Regions from separate parts of the Pseudoneobacillus rhizolycopersici genome, predicted to be linked through region 3. Evidence: predicted binding sites of a transcription regulator. Region 3 holds the regulator's gene; each other region holds the start of a gene.

Region 1 (6,404 bases), on a different contig from region 3:
CAGTGATCATCTGCTAGATTCACTAATTGGCAGGAGTCTCTCGATTCTATCACAGCTAAATTGACTTCACGATCATTCGTTGCCGCAAAGACGAGAAAAGCTCCCACCAAGTCCGTTTCGGAAAACGCCTTCTTTTTCCAAGAAATGCAGTCATACTCCCCAATCAATTGCCCAAGCCTGTTCGTTACCTCCGGGGAAATGATTTCGACCATTGCCCCAGTTCCTAGCAATCCGAGTACCTTTCGTTCAGCCACTAATCCACCGCCAATCACCACCACTTTTTTACCAACAAGATTGAGATGGATCGGATAGTAGTCATTCATTATAACACCTCTGCCTTTGTCTTCTTTTCTACAAGAACTTGTTGCAAACGTTGATCAAAGCCAACTGGTGCACAGATTCGGCTCTCCTCGACCAAGTCTCGCAATTTTCCAAGAAAGCCCCCTGAAAACAACAAATAAGGTAACACAAGAGCCGTCGCAGAAGAATTAGCTAACACTTCACGATAAGAAGGCTCAGCTGTAAAATAGGCGCCTCTAACTTTTGTCCCGACCCGTTCCTGTAACATCGCAGTAAGCTTTTCAAACAGGACCGCACTATCCGGCACACGACTGCCATGTGCAACAAGGACCACATCTTCACTATTATGACCTTTTTCCTTTAGGCGATCTGTTAATATCTCTACCATGACCGGATGAGCCCCAATCGCATCACCATAACGAAAGACAATGTCCGTATGCTGCTCTTTCAGTAACGCGATTTCCTCAGGAATATCATCATTGGCATGAACACCGGGTAGTAAAAACACAGGCACAACAGTCACCTCACTGGCCCCGGCTCCAATAGCAGCATCAACAGCTTGAAAAACCGAAGGTTCAGCATTCTCAAGAAAGCCGTATCCTTTTATAGGTGTATCAAGCTCGGCTAGTAACCTATCAATAAAGGAAATAAACGCTTCATTTCCCTCACTCCCTTTACTGCCATGCCCAATAAATATCACTGCCTTCATGCCCGCCCCCTCTTTTCTTTTAAAAATTCTAGCAAAGCACAAGTAGTTGGCAGTGTTGGAATTCCAATTGGCTTTAATCCATTTGTTACCGCCGCTTGATAGGTTTTCTCCCCCATACAAATGATGTCGGCCATCCCGATGGCTTGTTGGAACCCTTTATTCATTTCCTGCAAAAAGGGGGCAACCGCTACACTGCTTGGGAAAATAATCGTATCAATTGTGGCATCCTCCAACATGTGCCGGAAAATGGGATAGAACGCTTCATCAATCTGTTTGAAACTGGTCATAAAAACATCGGCATCTGGAAATTCCTCGCCAGCATTCTCCCTATCCGCAACGATGAGGACACGACCAGCTTTATCCAATGCCGCTTGGTCCTCAACAAAGAACCCTCTTTTTCTTAATGCTGCCTCACTTTTCGTAGAGGCACCATATAGCTTGGCCTTAAGCAGCCGTATGTCTAGATTTTGTTCGATTAAGACTGTAAAAAACTCATCCACACTTTCAGATGACGTAAACAACACGCTCTCATAATGTGATAATTGGCTTAATATAGTCCGATTAACAGGTGCCTTTACCTTTTTCCATCTAGGGAATTCATAGACATCGGCCCCCTCGTCCGCTAAAACTTTAGCCAACTCGCTCCATTCGGTACCAGATCGCGCCAATAAAATCTGTCTACCAAACAAAGGTTTCTTTTCAAACCAAGATAGTTTTTGACGGAGGGAAATAATATCGCCAACTAGGGTAATCGCTGGGTTACTAAAGCCTTCCTGCTTGGCCATCTTACTAATAGTGGCGAGTGTGCCTTCCAAGGTTTTTTGGCGTCCAAATGTCCCCCACTGAATCAAAATGACAGGAGTTTCCGGTGATTTCCCATTCTCCATCAGGTTTTCACAAATAAAGGGGAGATTTCCGATTCCCATATAAAAAGCAATTGTAGCGACTCCGCTCACTAAGCCTTTCCAATCGATGCTAGGTTGTCCGTCCTTTGATTTGTCGTGCGCTGTCACAACCGCAAAGGATTCGCCATATTCACGGTGAGTAACGGGAATACCCGCATATAGTGGGGCAGCAATCCCAGATGAGATTCCCGGGACCAATTCAAAGGGAATTCCAAAGGCTGCCAAAGCTTCTGCTTCCTCCCCTACACGTCCGAATACTCCAGGATCCCCTCCCTTTAGGCGAACAACGATTTTCCCTTCGAGCGCTTTTTGAACAAGAAGGTCATTGATTCTTTCCTGCCTTAATGTATGGCGATCGGGAAGCTTTCCGCAATAGATGAACTCACAGGTGGGAGCAGCGTATTGCAGCAGCTTCGGATTTGCCAACCGATCATATAAGATGACTTGCGCCTTCTGGATGGCTTCAAGACCTTTTACCGTAATAAGGCCGACATCACCAGGCCCAGCTCCGACTAAATACACTTTCCCTTTTTCCATGCTCATTCATCCTTCCTTCTATAAAGCGAGGGGACTCGCAGCCCCCTCGTTTTGAGCTATAAAATAATACTCACCATTTCTCCATCGATTTCGACCGGATAGGTTTTCACTTCGCCCGAGTCAGGCTCCTGAACCTTCCCATCCTCTAGGCTAATTTTCCAATCATAACAGGGACAATAAAGATATTTTCCGCTTACCAGCCCATCCACTAGTGTTCCACCTTTAGGATGCGGACTCTTGTTTTCCACTGCTTTGACACGACCATCCGTGAGGCGAAACAAGACAACCTCCTCTTTGCCAATTTGAAATAATTGACCAATATTTACGGGGAGCATCTCATAGTTCATTAGGGCTATCTTCGTCAGGGTTTGATTCATTAGGATCAACAGCCTTTCTTAAAAATGTTTACAAGATGGAAACGGAACGCTTTACATAATATTTTTCTTGAAGATCCTTATCTAAAATCGCCTCTTGCCATGGTTCGATATAGCGAGAGAGGGTCTCATCAAGTCGTTTGTTTAGTTCATTTCTCTTTTGTTCGTCAAAAAGTACTTCTTTCACATGTTGGAGCCCGATCCGCTCTAACCATTTAGAGGTTCGTTCTAAATAGTTGGCTGTTTCGCGATAGTACTGAAGGTAGGCACCTGTTATCTCCATTACCTCCTGATCCGTTTTCACGGTGCATAAAAGATCCGCCGGACGAAGATCCATACCACCATTCCCACCAACATAGATTTCCCAGCCACCATCGACCCCTACAAAACCAATATCCTTGATACCGGATTCAGCACAGTTACGCGGACAAGCAGAAACTCCCATTTTGACTTTATGTGGTGTATCAAGCCGTTCGAATTTCTTTTCTAATTCCATTCCTAATCCCATCGAATCCTGGGTGCCGAACCGACAGAATTTAGCACCAACACAAGTTTTAACGGTACGAAGAGTTTTCCCGTACGCATAACCAGATGGCATGCCTAGGTCTTCCCATACCTGAGGAAGATCCTCCTTCTTTAGACCAAAAATACCAATCCGCTGTCCACCCGTTAATTTAATCAATGGGGCTGCATATTTTTCAGCAACCTCGGCAATCTTTTTCAAATCTTCAGCGGTTGTCACCCCACCATACATTCTTGGCACCACCGAATACGTTCCATCCTTTTGAATATTGGCATGCATTTTTTCATTCACAAGTCTTGAGTCACGGTCGTCTTTGTAATGATCACGGTAAATCATTCCTAAATAGTAGTTGATGGCCGGACGACATTTTGAACAGCCTTCAGCTTCCTTCCAGCCTAAAACATTCATCACCTCGCGAACATTCGTTAAACCTTTTTCCTTGATTTCCGCCACCACTTCATCCCTGGATAGAGTCGTACATGTGCAGATGGCTGTTTTTTTAACCGAAGTATCGTATCCATCGCCGAGTGTATAAGCGAGTATGTCTGAGATCAACGACTTACACCGACCACAGGAACGGCCTGCATTCGTGCAGCCACCCACTTCGTCAACAGTGGTCAGGTTGCTGCTACGAATCGCTTCGACAATCGTTCCTTTCGTCACCCCGTTACAGCCGCAGACTAACTCTTCGTCGGCCATCGCATCAACATCGCTTTCTTCCGATGCGCCACCACAACAGCCGCCTGAGGAGAGTAAGGACACGCTTGTCATACCGCTAATATCATCTTTTTGCATAAGCATTTTAAATAATTTTGTACTATCTTTTGTCTCTCCATAAAGAACAATTCCCACAATTCGTTGGTCGCGGATGAGAATTTTTTTATAAATTCCATCGAATTCATTATGGACCTTAATGGCTTTTGTGGTTGAATCATCGTGAATTTCACCTGCTGAAAATAGATCCACGCCTGATACCTTAAGCTGTGTTCCGGTGACGGAGCCTTGATATGGCTTCGTTGGCGAACCGGTTAAGTGAGCGGCAAGTACGCGCCCTTGTTCATAAAGTGGTGCCACCATTCCATAGGTGACTTCGCGATGCTCGGCACATTCCCCGACTGCATACACATGTGGCACACTGGTTTCCAAATAATCATCGACGACAATCGCACGATTGACGTAGATGCCGTTGTCTTTAGCTAACTTGATGTTTGGACGAATGCCGACCGCCATCACTACTAGGTCGGTTCTAATTTCCGTTCCATCCTCAAAGCGAATACCTGTTACAAAATCATCGCCTAGAATTTCAGCGGTTTGCTTTTCTAGTAAAAAATTCATCCCTTCCGCTTCGAGTTGATTCTTTAACATTTTCGCGCTTTCCGCATCGAGCTGTCTTTCCATTAAATACGGCATTAAATGAACAACATCGACTTCCATCCCAAGATTCAGTAAGCCTTTGGCTGCTTCGAGGCCTAATAGTCCCCCGCCGATCACCACCGCTTTTTTATATTGGCGGGACGCTTGGATCATCATTTCACAATCATGGATATCACGGAACCCGATGACACCTTGTTTCGTCGCTCCAGGTACTGGGAGGATGAAAGAGCTTGAGCCTGTTGCAATGATTAATTCGTCATATTCCACGATCCGTCCCGTTTCAGAGGTCACCAGTTTATTCCTTGAATCGATGCTTATAACCGCTTCATTGGTGTATAAGGTAATCTTGTTCTCTTCGTACCAGCTCCAATCATTCATGATGATATCCTGCAACGTCTTTTCCCCTTGCAAGACATACGATAATTGAATCCGGTTATAGTTCGGATGCGGCTCATTACCAAAAATGGTCATCTGGAATACGTCGGGAGCAAGCTTCAGTATTTCTTCAATTGTTCGAACACCAGCCATTCCGTTTCCAATCATGACAAGCTTTTTCTTTTCCATATGATATTCCTCCTAAGAAGTGCTAGACTTATGGGGTTATAGTTCATTTCAGGTTAGGTGTTTTCTCTATAGTTACATTGTAATGAGGAATAACTCGTTTGATTGTGATGAACTTCACAATCCAAAGAAAGTTTGTTCAATGTTTCACAAATGTGTCAAAAAGTCTCCGTACAGTGGAAACTCCCCTCTCATCCAGCCAATATATAGCCTTCCCCCAAGCTAGTCAATCGTTCCAATGATTCTGTTAATTTCCATGTTTTTATCAGGAAACTTGTCCATACCATTCCCATTCTTGAGAATAAATTATAGGAGTAATTAAAAAGGAGGAATTCAAATGCACAATAGACAAAGTGCAGATAACCATTTAGATGTCGATCAGTTTGAATCACAAGGTTTGGTGATTAAAAATTCTCATAAGATTCAAGTGACCCAAACAGAAGTACAAGGCCTTCTGTTAATTCAAGTGGCATTACAAGCTGCAGTGGAGGCGGCTATTTTAGTCTTAGGTCATAATAACTGTGGGAATGATGTCAAACAGCTTCAGAAAATTTCCCAGAGCCTAGACGTAGACCAAATTCAAAAACAATCGGTTTATATTGAGGATTCGGGAGAAGTTACGGTTGCTCAAACCGAAATTCAAGTAGATGCTGTCGTACAAGCTGCGATTAACCTCCTCGCACGCCTACTGGTAAAAGTGGGATAACCCATAGTTTTGTTCATTAATCATCCTATAGAAAGAGAGGAAACGAAAATGTCAGACAGACATGATAAAAGGGATAAATACAATAGAAAGCATGACGAACATCGCAAATCTTCTGACCGACAGTCTGGGAGTAATCGTACTGATGTCGATCAATATGAATATCAAGGTTTAGTTATTCGTAATTCACATACGATCCAAGTCACTCAGACAGAAGTTCAAGGATTATTGCTTATTCAAGCTGCCCTTCAAGCTGCTGTGGAAGCGGCTATCCTTGTCCTTGGTGGTAGCGGTAATAAGGAAGTAAAGCAATTACAGAAAATTGCCCAATCCTTAGATGTCAATCAAGTTCAAAAACAATCTGTTTTTATCGAAGATTCTGGTGAAATTACTGTTTTACAAACGGAAATACAAGTAG
Region 2 (6,404 bases), on a different contig from region 3:
CCGAAACAACCACCACAACCACCACAACCGAAACAACCACCAAGACCGATACCAAATCCGAAACAACCACCAAATCCTCCGCAACGGCCAAATCCTCCGCAACGACCAAAGCCACCGCAACGACCGCAGCCACCGCAACGACGAATGTCCCCAGACAGATCCTGGCTATAAGGATCCAGAGGAACTACCTGACCAACTTGGTATGGGTCCATTTGCAAGCCTTGCAATTGATTTTGAAGATTATACATTTTTTTCTTCTCCTTTGTATATTATTATCAGGTTTGCCGACACCTGACGTGAGAGCTGAACGAAGTTATAATCAGTTTGGGCATTTTTATCCATCAAATAATTTGTGCACTCTCATCAACAAAGTATGATTCCTGTTAGGCCTTTGTTACTGATGTCAAAGCCTAATTAATTTTAGATTTAATCCATTTTCTATTCGATAAGTGAAACCTGATAGTCGGTTTATTGAAAAGCTTACCCGACGGTGACAGGCACCGAAGTATTTACATTGAAACAATTTCCCTCTGACGATCGTCTAATAATAGGAAAATATTAAAGATAAGAGGGACACATATGAAAAAAACAATCCTTATTGGTGCTATGGTAGCTGTAAGTATGGTCTTATTAAGTGGATGTGGGACATTAAACCAAATGACATCCTCATCTTCTTCAAGCAGTATTATGACTAAGAAAATGCCTGCTGCAAACACTCAAGTTCAAGAATATCAATTAAGAATTAATGGAAACGATGAAACACTCATCGTTGAAATGCCTACTGAGAATGATATGCCAACATACTGGAGATTTCTGATTGGTGATGATGAAAAATTAAAGATTCCAAACGAAAACGGAATTTTTCATACAGAAGTGAAGGTGCAGGATTTAGATCAAGACGATACGGATGAGATTTTATTTTATCAATATTCTACTGGCTCAGCCGGAGCAATCCTTCTTAATATTTTTAAGCCTGTAAACGGTGAATTGCTAGTATTGTTTGAATCGGAAAAACAAGCACCAGCACATGGGGATAACCAACGGTTTGAAATAAAATATACAGGAGATTATCAAGTTAGTTTTTTTGATAAAGAGAAGAAAGTATCGGCAACCATTGAGTTAAATCCTGAGAATTATAAAGAGGGGGCGGATGAGTATTTGCCGAATATAGGCACCTGGATTGATCCAGTAAGTTTATATGACATAAAGGATATTGATGGGGACGGTAGGGCTGAAATTATTACAACTCAAAGAGTTATTGGTATTAGTCATCCCGATACGATAGCTCTCTTCATAAGCACATTTTCCTTGAATCAAAATGTTTATGAGGTACGAGATTATAGACTAGTGTATGAAGAAGATCCAAGTAAAGAAATCGCTCGATATGAAAAAGAAGAATAGAACATGTTTTTCATCCCTATAATGGATGGGCCTTATCCTTGGTAAAGTAGATACTGTATCTTAAGCAAAGGTTAATTTAAGCCAAAAATGAGCAAGTTTTAATTTGTTCATTTTTGGCTATTTTATTTCTTCAATAAAAACCTTTTTTACCTTTTGAGGTGGTTCACCTGATTTTGTATAAAAGAGTTTCTCTATACCATTTCTAGCAATTTTGGCAATCAATTTGGTATAGAAAGAGGCTCTCTATACCGTTCTAGCAATATTTGCATTCATTTTGGTATAGAGATCAGCCTAAAGCTCATTACAACCCACATGTTTGCAGGATTAGTCCAATTAATCTAATAAACTACGAACAGTTTCCGGATAATTTTGGAACGCTGCTTTCGAGGACATCAACTTCCAGTTATTGGGATATCGGTGCCTGTCACCAATATCAATCACACCAATATCAATGTTCACAATTATTCCATTTTAAGGTTAGCGATAGTAAAAAAATCCTTAACAAATTTGTCACAAGTACGTCAATTATTTGTCACAAGTACGTCAAATATCTGCAGAAAACCATGTTAACATTATGAATATAGTGTTAACTACAACTGGAAAATCATTTTACTTTAATTTGTGAGCGAATTCACATATCATAGTTGATAGATACTTTGTGTGAAAAAAATCACAAACTCTTCACTGAATATGTGCTTGTGAATTTATTCGCATGAATAAGTAAAAACAAAGATAGAAAGGGGTACATCTATGAAACTAAAATGGACCTTTGTTGGAATGATGATCACTATTGCCTCTGTACTAGCAGGCTGTGAGCCATTACTTGTGTTGGATCCTAAGGGACCACAAGCAGAAAGGCAAGCTAGTGATATTATTCTATCAATTGGAATCATGTCTTTTATTGTTATTGCCGTCTTTGGACTGCTCATCATGATGTTAGTAAAATATCGAGCATCTAAACAAAGTCCAGATTATGAACCTCCTCACTTAGAAGGGAACATCTGGGTAGAAGCAATCTGTGTAGGTATTCCAATATTAATTGTTGCGTATCTTTCCTTTGTATCTGTTCAAAGTAATTACATTGTCGAGTCTAGACCGGCAGGATATGAGGATAAAGAACCTTTAGTCGTATATGCGTCATCCTCTAACTGGAAATGGCATTTTAGCTATCCGGAAGAAGGAATTGAAACAGTCAACTACTTGTATATTCCGACTGATCGAGCACTTGAATTTAAGCTTTATTCCTACGGGCCAATTACAAGTTTCTGGATTCCGCAGCTGGGAGGACAAAAATATGCTATGGCTGACATGGTGACCACGCTCCATCTAGCGGCTGATGTACCAGGAGAATATATGGGTCGAAATGCAAACTTTAGTGGTAAAGGTTTTGCCCAAAATACATTTGATGTAACAGCGATGTCTCAAAAAGAGTTTGATGATTGGGTAAAAGAAGTAAAAGAGACAGCCCAACCGATAACTGAAAAGAAATTTGAAAAATTATTAGAACCAGGTCATCTTGGAAGGATGACATTCACTGGGACACACTTAGAATTTTCACCGGCTCCAGAAGGCCATCATCATGGATCATCGGATACGGAAGAAATGACAGAATCACATGTAGGTTCTTCAGATGGAGAACACTCTGACCACAATCATCATTAAAAAAATGAACATTTCATCAATAGGCATGTATCTATAAATTGTTTTCGAAAGGAGTCACAAACGTATGGATTTCTTTGAACGTTTTGCCGTACCTCATCCAAGTTTCGCTATTTATGCTTCGATGGTTGCCATAGGACTTACACTCGTCGCCATTTTGGCAGGCTTAACTTATTTTAAAAAATGGGGTTATTTATGGCGTGAATGGTTAACAACGGTTGACCATAAGCGTATTGGAATCATGTATTTAATCTCTGCTTTGCTCATGTTATTCCGAGGCGGAGTAGATGCGATTATGATGCGTGCGCAATTATCAGCACCAGACCTAAAATTATTGGATGCACAGCATTATAATGAAATTTTCACCACGCACGGAATCGTTATGATTCTATTTATGGCGATGCCATTTATTATGTTTTTCATGAACTTTGTGATTCCGCTACAAATTGGAGCTCGTGATGTGGCATTCCCACGTTTGAATGCTTTAAGCTTCTGGTTATTCTTTATGGGAGCGATGTTATTTAACATCTCGTTTATTGTCGGTGGATCTCCTGATGCTGGATGGACTTCTTATTTCCCGCTGGCGGGTAATGAATTCAGTCCTTCGGTTGGAACGAATTATTATATGATTGCGATTCAGATTGCTGGTATTGGTACCCTAATGACAGGAATCAACTTTATCACGACGGTTCTTAAAATGAGAGCACCTGGCATGACGCTAATGAAAATGCCTATGTTCACTTGGGCTGCCTTCATTGCCAACGTTATTATCGTATTTGCGTTTCCAGTGTTAGCTGTATTGCTTGCAATGGGGACATTGGACCGCCAATTTGGAACCAACTTTTTTACGATGGATAATGGTGGAATGGATATGCTTTGGGCCAATATTTTCTGGGTTTGGGGACATCCTGAAGTTTATATTCTAATTCTTCCTGCATTTGGTATTTATAGTGAGATTTTCTCTACCTTTGCCCGCCGTAATCTATATGGTTATAAATCGATGGTAGGATCAATGGTGATTATCTCCTTGCTATCGTTCTTAGTATGGGCACACCATTTCTTTACAATGGGTCAAGGTGCATTAACGAATAGTATCTTCTCGATTACCACGATGGCCATCGCTGTTCCGACAGGGGTAAAGATTTTTAACTGGTTGCTTACTTTGAGAAAAGGGAAAATTGTGGTTACGACACCAATGCTATATGCTTTACTTTTCATTCCACTATTCACACTAGGTGGAGTGACGGGAGTCATGCTTGCGATGTCCGCAGCGGACTATCAATATCATAATACGATGTTCTTAGTGGCGCATTTCCACAATGTTATTATTCCAGGTGTGGTATTTGCGATGCTTGCGGGTCTTACGTATTACTGGCCAAAAATGTTTGGTTTTATGTTGAACGAGAAAATCGGTAAATGGACAGCATGGTTACTTTCTATCGGATTTGTCTTAGCGTTCATGCCGATGTATATCACTGGCCTAGATGGTCAGGCACGTAGAATGTACACGTACTCAGAAGCGACTGGCTTTGGACCATTAAATATGGTTTCGTTTGTTGGAGCAGGGATTATGGCGATTGGCTTTGTGTTAATTGTGTATAACATCTACTACAGCACACGTTATGCTTCACGTGATATTAGCAGTGATCCTTGGGATGCACGTACACTTGAGTGGGCTACACATACTCCGGTTCCGGAATACAACTTTGCGATTACACCGCAGATTAATTCCGTTGAAGCTTTCTGGGATATGAAGAAGAAAGGTCATGTTATATTCAAGGGCGAATATGAAAAAATTCATATGCCAAACAACAGCGGCATCCCGTTTGTTATGAGTTGTATCTTCTTTGTCTGGGGCTTCTCTTTTGTCTTTAGTTTATGGATTCCAGTGATCCTGACAACGATTGGAATATTTGTTTGCATGGCTCTTCGTTCTTTTGAAAAAGATGACGGTCGCTACATCTCTGTAAAAGAAATCGAAGAAACTGAAACAAGATTGCGAGGTGCGTAAAATGAAAATGGATCACTCACTTCCACTTGAATATAGTACCGAAGAAAATCGATTGAAAATCCTCGGGTTTTGGATTTTCCTAGGTGCGGAAATCATGTTGTTTGCTACTCTTTTTGCTTCCTATTTTACCTTAGTGAATAGGACAGCAGGAGGGCCAACTGGTGCAGGAATTTTTGAAATTACGCCAGTTTTAATCGAAACATTGTTACTTTTAACAAGTAGTTTTACCGTTGGTCTTGGAATTCATGCCATGCGTTTAGGCAGAAAAAAAGCGATGATCGGGTTCTTTATTACCACGCTTTTACTCGGCTTAGCGTTTATCGGTGTAGAAATTTATGAATTTGTCCATTATGTTCACATAGGGGCAGGGTTACAAACAAGTGCCTTTACATCCATCCTTTTAACAACATTAGGGACACATGGAATCCACGTGACAATCGGGCTTTTCTGGGGACTCTTTATCGTTCTACAAGTGTGGAAACGTGGACTTACGCCGCAAACCGCCAATAAATCGTTTATTTTCTCGCTTTACTGGCATTTCCTTGACGTCATTTGGATCTTTATCTTTAGTTTTATCTACTTGAAAGGAATGATGTAAATATGAGCGAATTATTTCCAATGAAACAAGTAATGGGCTTTGTATTTTCATTAATCCTGACAGTAGTTGCACTGGCTGTTTACTTTTTCGATTTGTCATTTTCAACCGGAATGATAATTTTATTAGTAACAGCATTCCTGCAAGCTGGTCTTCAGCTGGTTGTGTTTATGCATGCTGGGGAAACAAAAGATAAAGGGGCCATTTACACAAACGTCTATTATGGTCTTATTATCGCGCTAGTGACCATCTTCGGAACGTTGCTAGCCATGGTTTGGGATATGTAGGTTATTAAATACGAAAGGAACACCTAAACGGGTGTTCCTTTTTTTACTGCTTGTGGTATAATTTGATGTCCTTTCGATGTTTTCGAAAGCATTTCTTCTGTAGCGACAAAAAATACGCCAATCAAAAATATAAATACCGCTCCCATCACGGTTCCGATTCCAATGGATGTTAGGATACTGAAATCGCTTGCAAAAACACCAAATAAAAAAAGGATAATCCCAAGGGCAAGTACGGTAGACCCTAAAATTTTTACAATATTCAGTATTTTTTCTTTGGATTCCATTTAGCTCAACTCCTCCACTAGTATATTCTTATATTATTATTCTTGTTCACAAATTTGTCAAACTTTTTCTAAAATAGTTTAGTTTTTTCTTGACATGAAAAATGGGTGCGGTTCTTGTGTTTCATTCAGGTGACGAAATAAAAATAGCTCTTCTCTTGTGAGAAGGG
Region 3 (6,404 bases):
ATATGATCAAAATTTGATAAGACGTATTTTTGTCCAAACAGGTCAGGTCATCAAGATGTGATTGGTGCCCGTTTTAGGTTGGAAATCGGAAAAAAAGTCATCAAACTCCAGTTTGATGACTTTTTTTCCTCACACTTGAATTTTACTCCGCTAGTTCCGCCCATTCTTCCATTAGCCTATCTAATTCTGCCTTTGCTTGTTCGTTCCTATGATTGATTTCTATCACTCTTTCATGATCCTGGAACACTTCGGGCTCACATAGCAGCGATTCAAATTGTTCGATATCCTCTTCAAGCTGGGTAATCCTAGCTTCTATTTCCTCGAGCTTCCGTTTCCGTTGTCGTTCCGCCCTTTTGACTTCCTTATCCTGCTGGTAAGATGTTTTTTCCACGACAGCGGTGCTCATTGGCTGGTCTTTTTGCTCAAGAGCCTTAAGTTCAATAGCCTCTGTTTTCTTTTCTAGATAATAATCATAGTCGCCTAAAAACTCTGTACAGCCATCGGAACTCAATTCCAATACCTTCGTTGCTATTCGGTTAATAAAATAGCGGTCGTGAGAAACAAAGAGAATCGTCCCTGGATAGTCAACTAAGGCATTCTCGAGCACTTCCTTACTATCTAAATCAAGGTGGTTAGTTGGCTCGTCGAGAATAAGGAAGTTGGACTTTTGCATCATCAATTTTGCCAAGGCAAGGCGGGCCTTTTCGCCACCGGATAATGTGGAAACAATCTTTAGAACATCCTCTCCTGAAAAAAGGAAATTTCCAAGGACAGTGCGTATATCCTTTTCAGGCATTGACGGATAGTCGTCCCATAGCTCATTAAGAACCCGTTTATTGGAAGTGAGCTCTGCTTGTTCCTGGTCGTAATAGCCGATTGTCACATTCGATCCTAAGCGGGTGCCGCCTGAAATCGGGGCGAGCTTTCCGATAATGGTCTTTAGTAACGTTGATTTTCCGATTCCATTAGGTCCGACGAGGGCGACACTTTCTCCACGAGTTAACCGGAATTTTAGGTTCCTTGAAATGGCCTCTTCGTGATAACCGACCGATAAATCTTCAAGGTGAAGCACCTCATTCCCACTTTGTCTTTCGATTTGGAAGCCAAACGATGCGGACTTTTCATCGCCAAGAGGTCGGTCCAAACGCTCGATTTTTTCTAGCTTTTTGCGGCGAGACTGGGCCCGTTTCGTAGTGGATGCACGGGCTAGATTTCGTTGGATAAAATCCTCCAGCTTGGCGATTTCCTCCTGCTGTTTTTCGAATATCTTTAAATCGCGTTCATAGTTTTCCGCTTTTTGATCCAAATAGGAAGAGTAATTTCCAAGAAACTTTTGAATTTGATTTCTCGACATTTCATAGACTTGAGTGACAACTTTATCTAAAAAATAACGGTCATGTGATACGATTAAAATGGCCCCATCATAGGTTTGTAAATACTGCTCGAGCCAAGAAAGGGTTTCGATATCTAAATGGTTGGTAGGCTCGTCCAATATTAAAATATCAGGCTTGGTTAATAGAAGCTTACCAAGGGCTAGCCGTGTTTTTTGACCACCGCTTAAAGTGGCAATTTTCGTTGTATAGTCGAAGGTGTGAAAATTAAGTCCGTGTAAAACGGAGCGAATGTCAGCTTCGTACTGATAACCACCTAAGTCCTTAAACGTTACCTGAAGATGATCATACTCCTTTAACACACGTTCATATTGATTAGAATCTTCCAAAATAGCAGGGCTAGACATTTTTTCTTCTAACTCTCTCAGTTCTTTTTCCATCCGTTGTAGGGATTCAAAGACAGTGAGCATCTCCTCCCAAATCGATAGCTTTGATTCAAGACCAGTGTTTTGAGCGAGGTAACCGATCGTTACTTCTTTCGGTTTAATAATATCGCCAGAATCATAGCTCATTTGTCCTGAGATAATTTTCAGTAAGGTTGATTTACCTGCGCCATTCCGGCCGACAAGGGCGATGCGGTCGCGCGTTTGAATCTCTAGCTTTATATTCGATAAAATCATATCTGCGCCAAAATATTTGGCTAGTTGATTGACCTGTAATAAAATCATTTGGTTCACCTCTGTTTTTCTATCTCAAGTGTATCTTAAACGCCTTTTATCGGCAATAATAGTAAATATGTGAAGATTCATACAAACAACTCAATACAGATACCAAAAAATAGTGTATGATATTTAGTGGGGAGGAGTCCGTATGTCAGATTTTACTCATTTTAATGAAGAGGGCAGAGCGAAGATGGTCGATGTCAGCGATAAGCCTGAAACAACAAGAACAGCAATCGCACGCTCAAGCATTCGCTTAAACCAAGAAATCTATGAAAAAATAACGAATCAGATGATGAAAAAAGGTGATGTACTGGCGGTTGCCCAAGTAGCGGCTGTAATGGCCGGAAAAAAAACCTGGGAAATCATTCCGATGTGCCACCCAATTCCTTTAACGGGAATTGATATCAGCTTTTCATGGGAACCACAGGATGATGTTTACATTTTACATATACAGGCTACCGTAAAAACAAAAGGGAATACCGGAGTGGAGATGGAAGCGTTAACAGCTGCATCTGTTTGTTCACTAACCGTTTATGATATGTGTAAGGCAGTTGATAAAGGTATGGTGATTGGTCCAACATACCTTGTAGAAAAAACCGGTGGAAAAAATGGTGATTTTAAAAGAATTGGCCATATAGAATAAAATAACAGCAGTAGAAAAATCATCAAGGTAGGGGATGGGATGGTTTATGAGTAATGAGATATTAAAAATACCGCAAGCAACGGCAAAACGACTGCCACTGTACTATCGATTTTTGAAAAATTTATATTCCTCGGGTAAACAGCGCGTTTCTTCAGCTGAGCTTAGTGAGGCAGTAAAAGTCGATTCAGCAACGATTCGCCGGGATTTTTCTTATTTTGGAGCTTTGGGGAAAAAGGGCTACGGTTATAATGTCAATTATTTATTAACATTTTTCCGGAAGACATTGGATCAGGATGAGCTTACAAAGGTTGCCTTAATCGGTGTTGGGAATTTAGGTACAGCTTTTTTACATTATAATTTCTTGAAAAACAATAACACCAAAATTGAAATGGCTTTTGATGTCGATGAGGGTAAAGTAGGCAAACCTATCGGTGAAATCCTCGTTCACAATATGAATGATTTAGAGGCAAAAATTGTCGAAGCCGGCATACAGGTAGCTATTTTAACCGTACCAGCACCTGTTGCTCAAAGTATTACAGATAGACTTGTACAAGCAAATGTCAAAGGGATATTAAATTTTACCCCTGCTCGTTTAAATGTACCAAGTTCGATTCGTGTGCACCATATTGACTTAGCTGTAGAGTTGCAATCGTTAATTTACTTTTTAAAACATTACTCAACCGATGAGACAGAGTTAGATGAAGAGTAGAAAAAATGAGTCCAGTGATTGGACTCATTTTTTCGTTGATGCTTTTATTTTAAAATGAATGGCAATCATTTTTAAACCGGCCCCTAAGTCAAAGGTAGCTAAAATGATTAACAGATAGGAGAAAAATCCCCAGCCTTCCTCTTTGACATTATTGATGGCAAAGTAGGTAAATAAAACTCCTAATAATAAATATAGAAAACCGGAAAAGATAGGTGTTTGTCTCATTTGAACCTCCAATTAGAACAACAGGCTGATAAAGCTTTGCGCTTTTTCAGCATCTTGAATCATTTTTTCAATTTCATCTTTATAAACCGACTGAAGCAGTACAACAGCCGTATTCATCATTACATGGGCAAATATGGGCACCCAAATCTTTTGTGTTCTCACATATAAAAACGCAAACGTGAATCCCATTGCTGAATATAGCAATATATGTTCAAGTTCCATATGGGCTAACGCAAAGATAACCGAACTGATTAAGGCCGATAAGAAAAAGTTTAACCTTTTATGAAGTGTCCCGAAAATAATTTTGCGAAAAATAATTTCTTCCAGAATTGGCCCAAGCACTGAACTGACAAAAATCATCGCAGGGAAGGCTTCAATAATTCGAATGATTTGTTTGGTGTTTTCTGAGCCCATTTCGATTCCAAGTATATTTTCGATACTGGCAGCGAATGTTTGAGCAAAAAAGGCCAAGAATATCCCGATAATCGCCCAAGGAAGTGCGTTGTTAGAAAAAAGTGGCGATCTTGCATGAAATAATTCACGCATTTCTTTTCGCAATAGGAATAAAACGATAACTGTAGCAAGGGAGAAACTAGCGACCAACCAATAATAAACCATTTCTCTTTCTGAAAAGGCAAGATTTGGTCCGAACATCATTTCGGCAATAGCATAAAAGGCACCCACTAAAGCACCCGATAATTGCATGGCTATATAAACTATCATAATCAACCAATATTCTCGTTTCAAACGCTCATACTCCTTTAACTACTTCTTACTTCATATTTTACTCTTAAAACAAGGTTAGTATCAAATAAAGCTACTTGATTTGCGGAATAAAAGAATAAGCGAATGATTATACTAATAGAGTTGTGGGTAAATCGCCAAATCTTGTCAAATTTAGTCGATATAAAATGGATAAAAATTTTATGCATGATACTTGCAAAATAAATCAAGATTCATTAATATAAAAATTGTGTTAGCACTCAATGTGCTCGAGTGCTAATAATAAAAACTACATAAAAATTGAGGAGGTTATTTTTCATGTTAAAGCCACTAGGAGATCGCATTGTCATCGAGCTTGTTGAAACTGAAGAAAAAACTGCAAGCGGTATCGTATTACCTGATTCTGCGAAAGAAAAGCCATCAGAAGCAAAGGTTATCGCAGTAGGTACAGGCCGCGTACTTGATAATGGTGAGCGCGTAGCGTTAGAGGTTTCTGTCGGTGACCGCATTATCTTCTCAAAATACGCTGGTACAGAAGTGAAGTACCAAGGTACTGAATATCTAATCATTCGTGAAAACGACATTCTTGCTATCGTAGGTTAATCTTTTATAAATCAAAAATTTCAGGGAGGTTTTACTAATGGCTAAAGAAATTAAATTTAGTGAAGATGCACGTCGCGCAATGCTTCGCGGAGTCGATGCGCTTGCAGATACAGTAAAAGTAACTCTTGGACCAAAAGGACGCAACGTAGTTCTTGAAAAGAAATATGGTTCTCCACTTATCACGAACGACGGTGTAACCATTGCGAAAGAAATCGAATTAGAAGATGCATTCGAAAACATGGGTGCAAAATTAGTTGCTGAAGTAGCTAGCAAAACAAATGATGTAGCGGGTGACGGAACAACCACTGCAACTGTTCTAGCTCAGGCAATGATTCGCGAAGGCTTAAAGAACGTAACTGCAGGTGCAAACCCAATGGGTATCCGCAAAGGAATGGAAAAAGCAGTTGCAACAGCTGTTGAAGAATTAAGATCAATCTCTAAGCCAATCGAAAACAAAGAATCAATCGCTCAAGTAGCAGCTATTTCTGCTGACAATGCTGAAGTAGGTCAATTAATCGCTGAAGCAATGGAGCGCGTTGGAAACGATGGCGTTATCACAATCGAAGAATCTAAAGGCTTCACAACTGAGTTAGATGTGGTAGAAGGTATGCAATTTGACCGTGGATACGTTTCTGCTTACATGGTAACAAACACAGAGAAAATGGAAGCTGTATTAGACAATCCATACATCTTAATTACGGATAAAAAGATTGCTAGCATTCAAGAAATTTTACCAGTGTTAGAACAAGTAGTTCAACAAGGTAAGCCATTATTATTGGTTGCTGAAGATATCGAAGGTGAAGCATTATCTACATTAGTAGTGAACAAGCTTCGTGGAACATTCAATGCAGTAGCGGTTAAAGCTCCTGGATTTGGTGACCGTCGTAAAGCAATGCTTGAAGATATCGCTGCATTAACTGGCGGTGAAGTCATCACTGAAGAATTAGGCCGTGACCTTAAGTCTGCAACAATCGCATCTTTAGGACGCGCTTCTAAGGTTGTTGTAACAAAAGAAAACACAACAATCGTTGAAGGTGCTGGCGAGCCTGCAAGCATTTCCGCTCGCGTAAACCAAATCAAAGCTCAATTAGAAGAAACTACTTCTGAATTTGACAAAGAAAAATTACAAGAGCGCTTAGCTAAGTTAGCTGGCGGTGTCGCAGTAATCAAAGTTGGTGCGGCAACTGAAACAGAATTGAAAGAGCGTAAACTACGCATTGAAGATGCTCTAAACTCTACTCGCGCTGCAGTAGAAGAAGGTATCGTATCCGGTGGTGGTGTTGCCCTTCTAAACGTTTATACAAAAGTGGCTGCATTAGAAGCTGAAGGTGACGTTAAGACTGGTATCAACATTGTTCTTCGCGCAATGGAAGAACCAATTCGCACAATCGCACACAACGCTGGTCTTGAAGGATCCGTTATCGTTGACCGCTTAAAGCGTGAAGAAA

Evidence for each region. Region 3 encodes Rex, which represses fermentation and respiration genes when NADH is low (regulators of the CRP and FNR family bind a similar motif). Its sites were predicted from a motif close to TTGTGAAATATTTCACAA; they were not measured.
Region 1: the regulator Rex is predicted to act here: its motif matches at 5,389-5,406, upstream of nirB (nitrite reductase large subunit NirB).
Region 2: the regulator Rex is predicted to act here: its motif matches at 2,098-2,115, upstream of qoxA (cytochrome aa3 quinol oxidase subunit II).

What each region holds. Positions count from the first base shown of each region.
Region 1 covers NZ_JBTOOE010000013.1:18,367-24,770, reverse strand. The annotation lists gene ACX9YW_RS13915 (precorrin-2 dehydrogenase/sirohydrochlorin ferrochelatase family protein) at 1-323, opposite strand, end outside; gene ACX9YW_RS13910 (sirohydrochlorin chelatase) at 323-1,009, opposite strand; gene cobA (uroporphyrinogen-III C-methyltransferase) at 1,006-2,457, opposite strand; gene ACX9YW_RS13900 (nitrite reductase (NAD(P)H) small subunit) at 2,508-2,828, opposite strand; gene nirB (nitrite reductase large subunit NirB) at 2,857-5,286, opposite strand; gene ACX9YW_RS13890 (spore coat protein) at 5,621-5,989, shown strand; gene ACX9YW_RS13885 (spore coat protein) at 6,038-6,404, shown strand, end outside.
Region 2 covers NZ_JBTOOE010000013.1:6,741-13,144, forward strand. The annotation lists gene ACX9YW_RS13815 (heterocycloanthracin/sonorensin family bacteriocin) at 1-248, opposite strand, end outside; gene ACX9YW_RS13820 (YybI family spore inner coat protein) at 580-1,401, shown strand; gene qoxA (cytochrome aa3 quinol oxidase subunit II) at 2,152-3,063, shown strand; gene qoxB (cytochrome aa3 quinol oxidase subunit I) at 3,128-5,071, shown strand; gene qoxC (cytochrome aa3 quinol oxidase subunit III) at 5,073-5,669, shown strand; gene qoxD (cytochrome aa3 quinol oxidase subunit IV) at 5,672-5,953, shown strand; gene ACX9YW_RS13845 (hypothetical protein) at 5,977-6,237, opposite strand.
Region 3 covers NZ_JBTOOE010000029.1:34,639-41,042, reverse strand. The annotation lists gene ACX9YW_RS20630 (response regulator) at 1-17, shown strand, start outside; gene ACX9YW_RS20625 (ABC-F family ATP-binding cassette domain-containing protein) at 143-2,059, opposite strand; gene moaC (cyclic pyranopterin monophosphate synthase MoaC) at 2,202-2,696, shown strand; gene ACX9YW_RS20615 (redox-sensing transcriptional repressor Rex) at 2,743-3,405, shown strand; gene ACX9YW_RS20610 (YdiK family protein) at 3,430-3,630, opposite strand; gene ACX9YW_RS20605 (CPBP family intramembrane glutamic endopeptidase) at 3,643-4,377, opposite strand; gene groES (co-chaperone GroES) at 4,672-4,956, shown strand; gene groL (chaperonin GroEL) at 4,994-6,404, shown strand, end outside.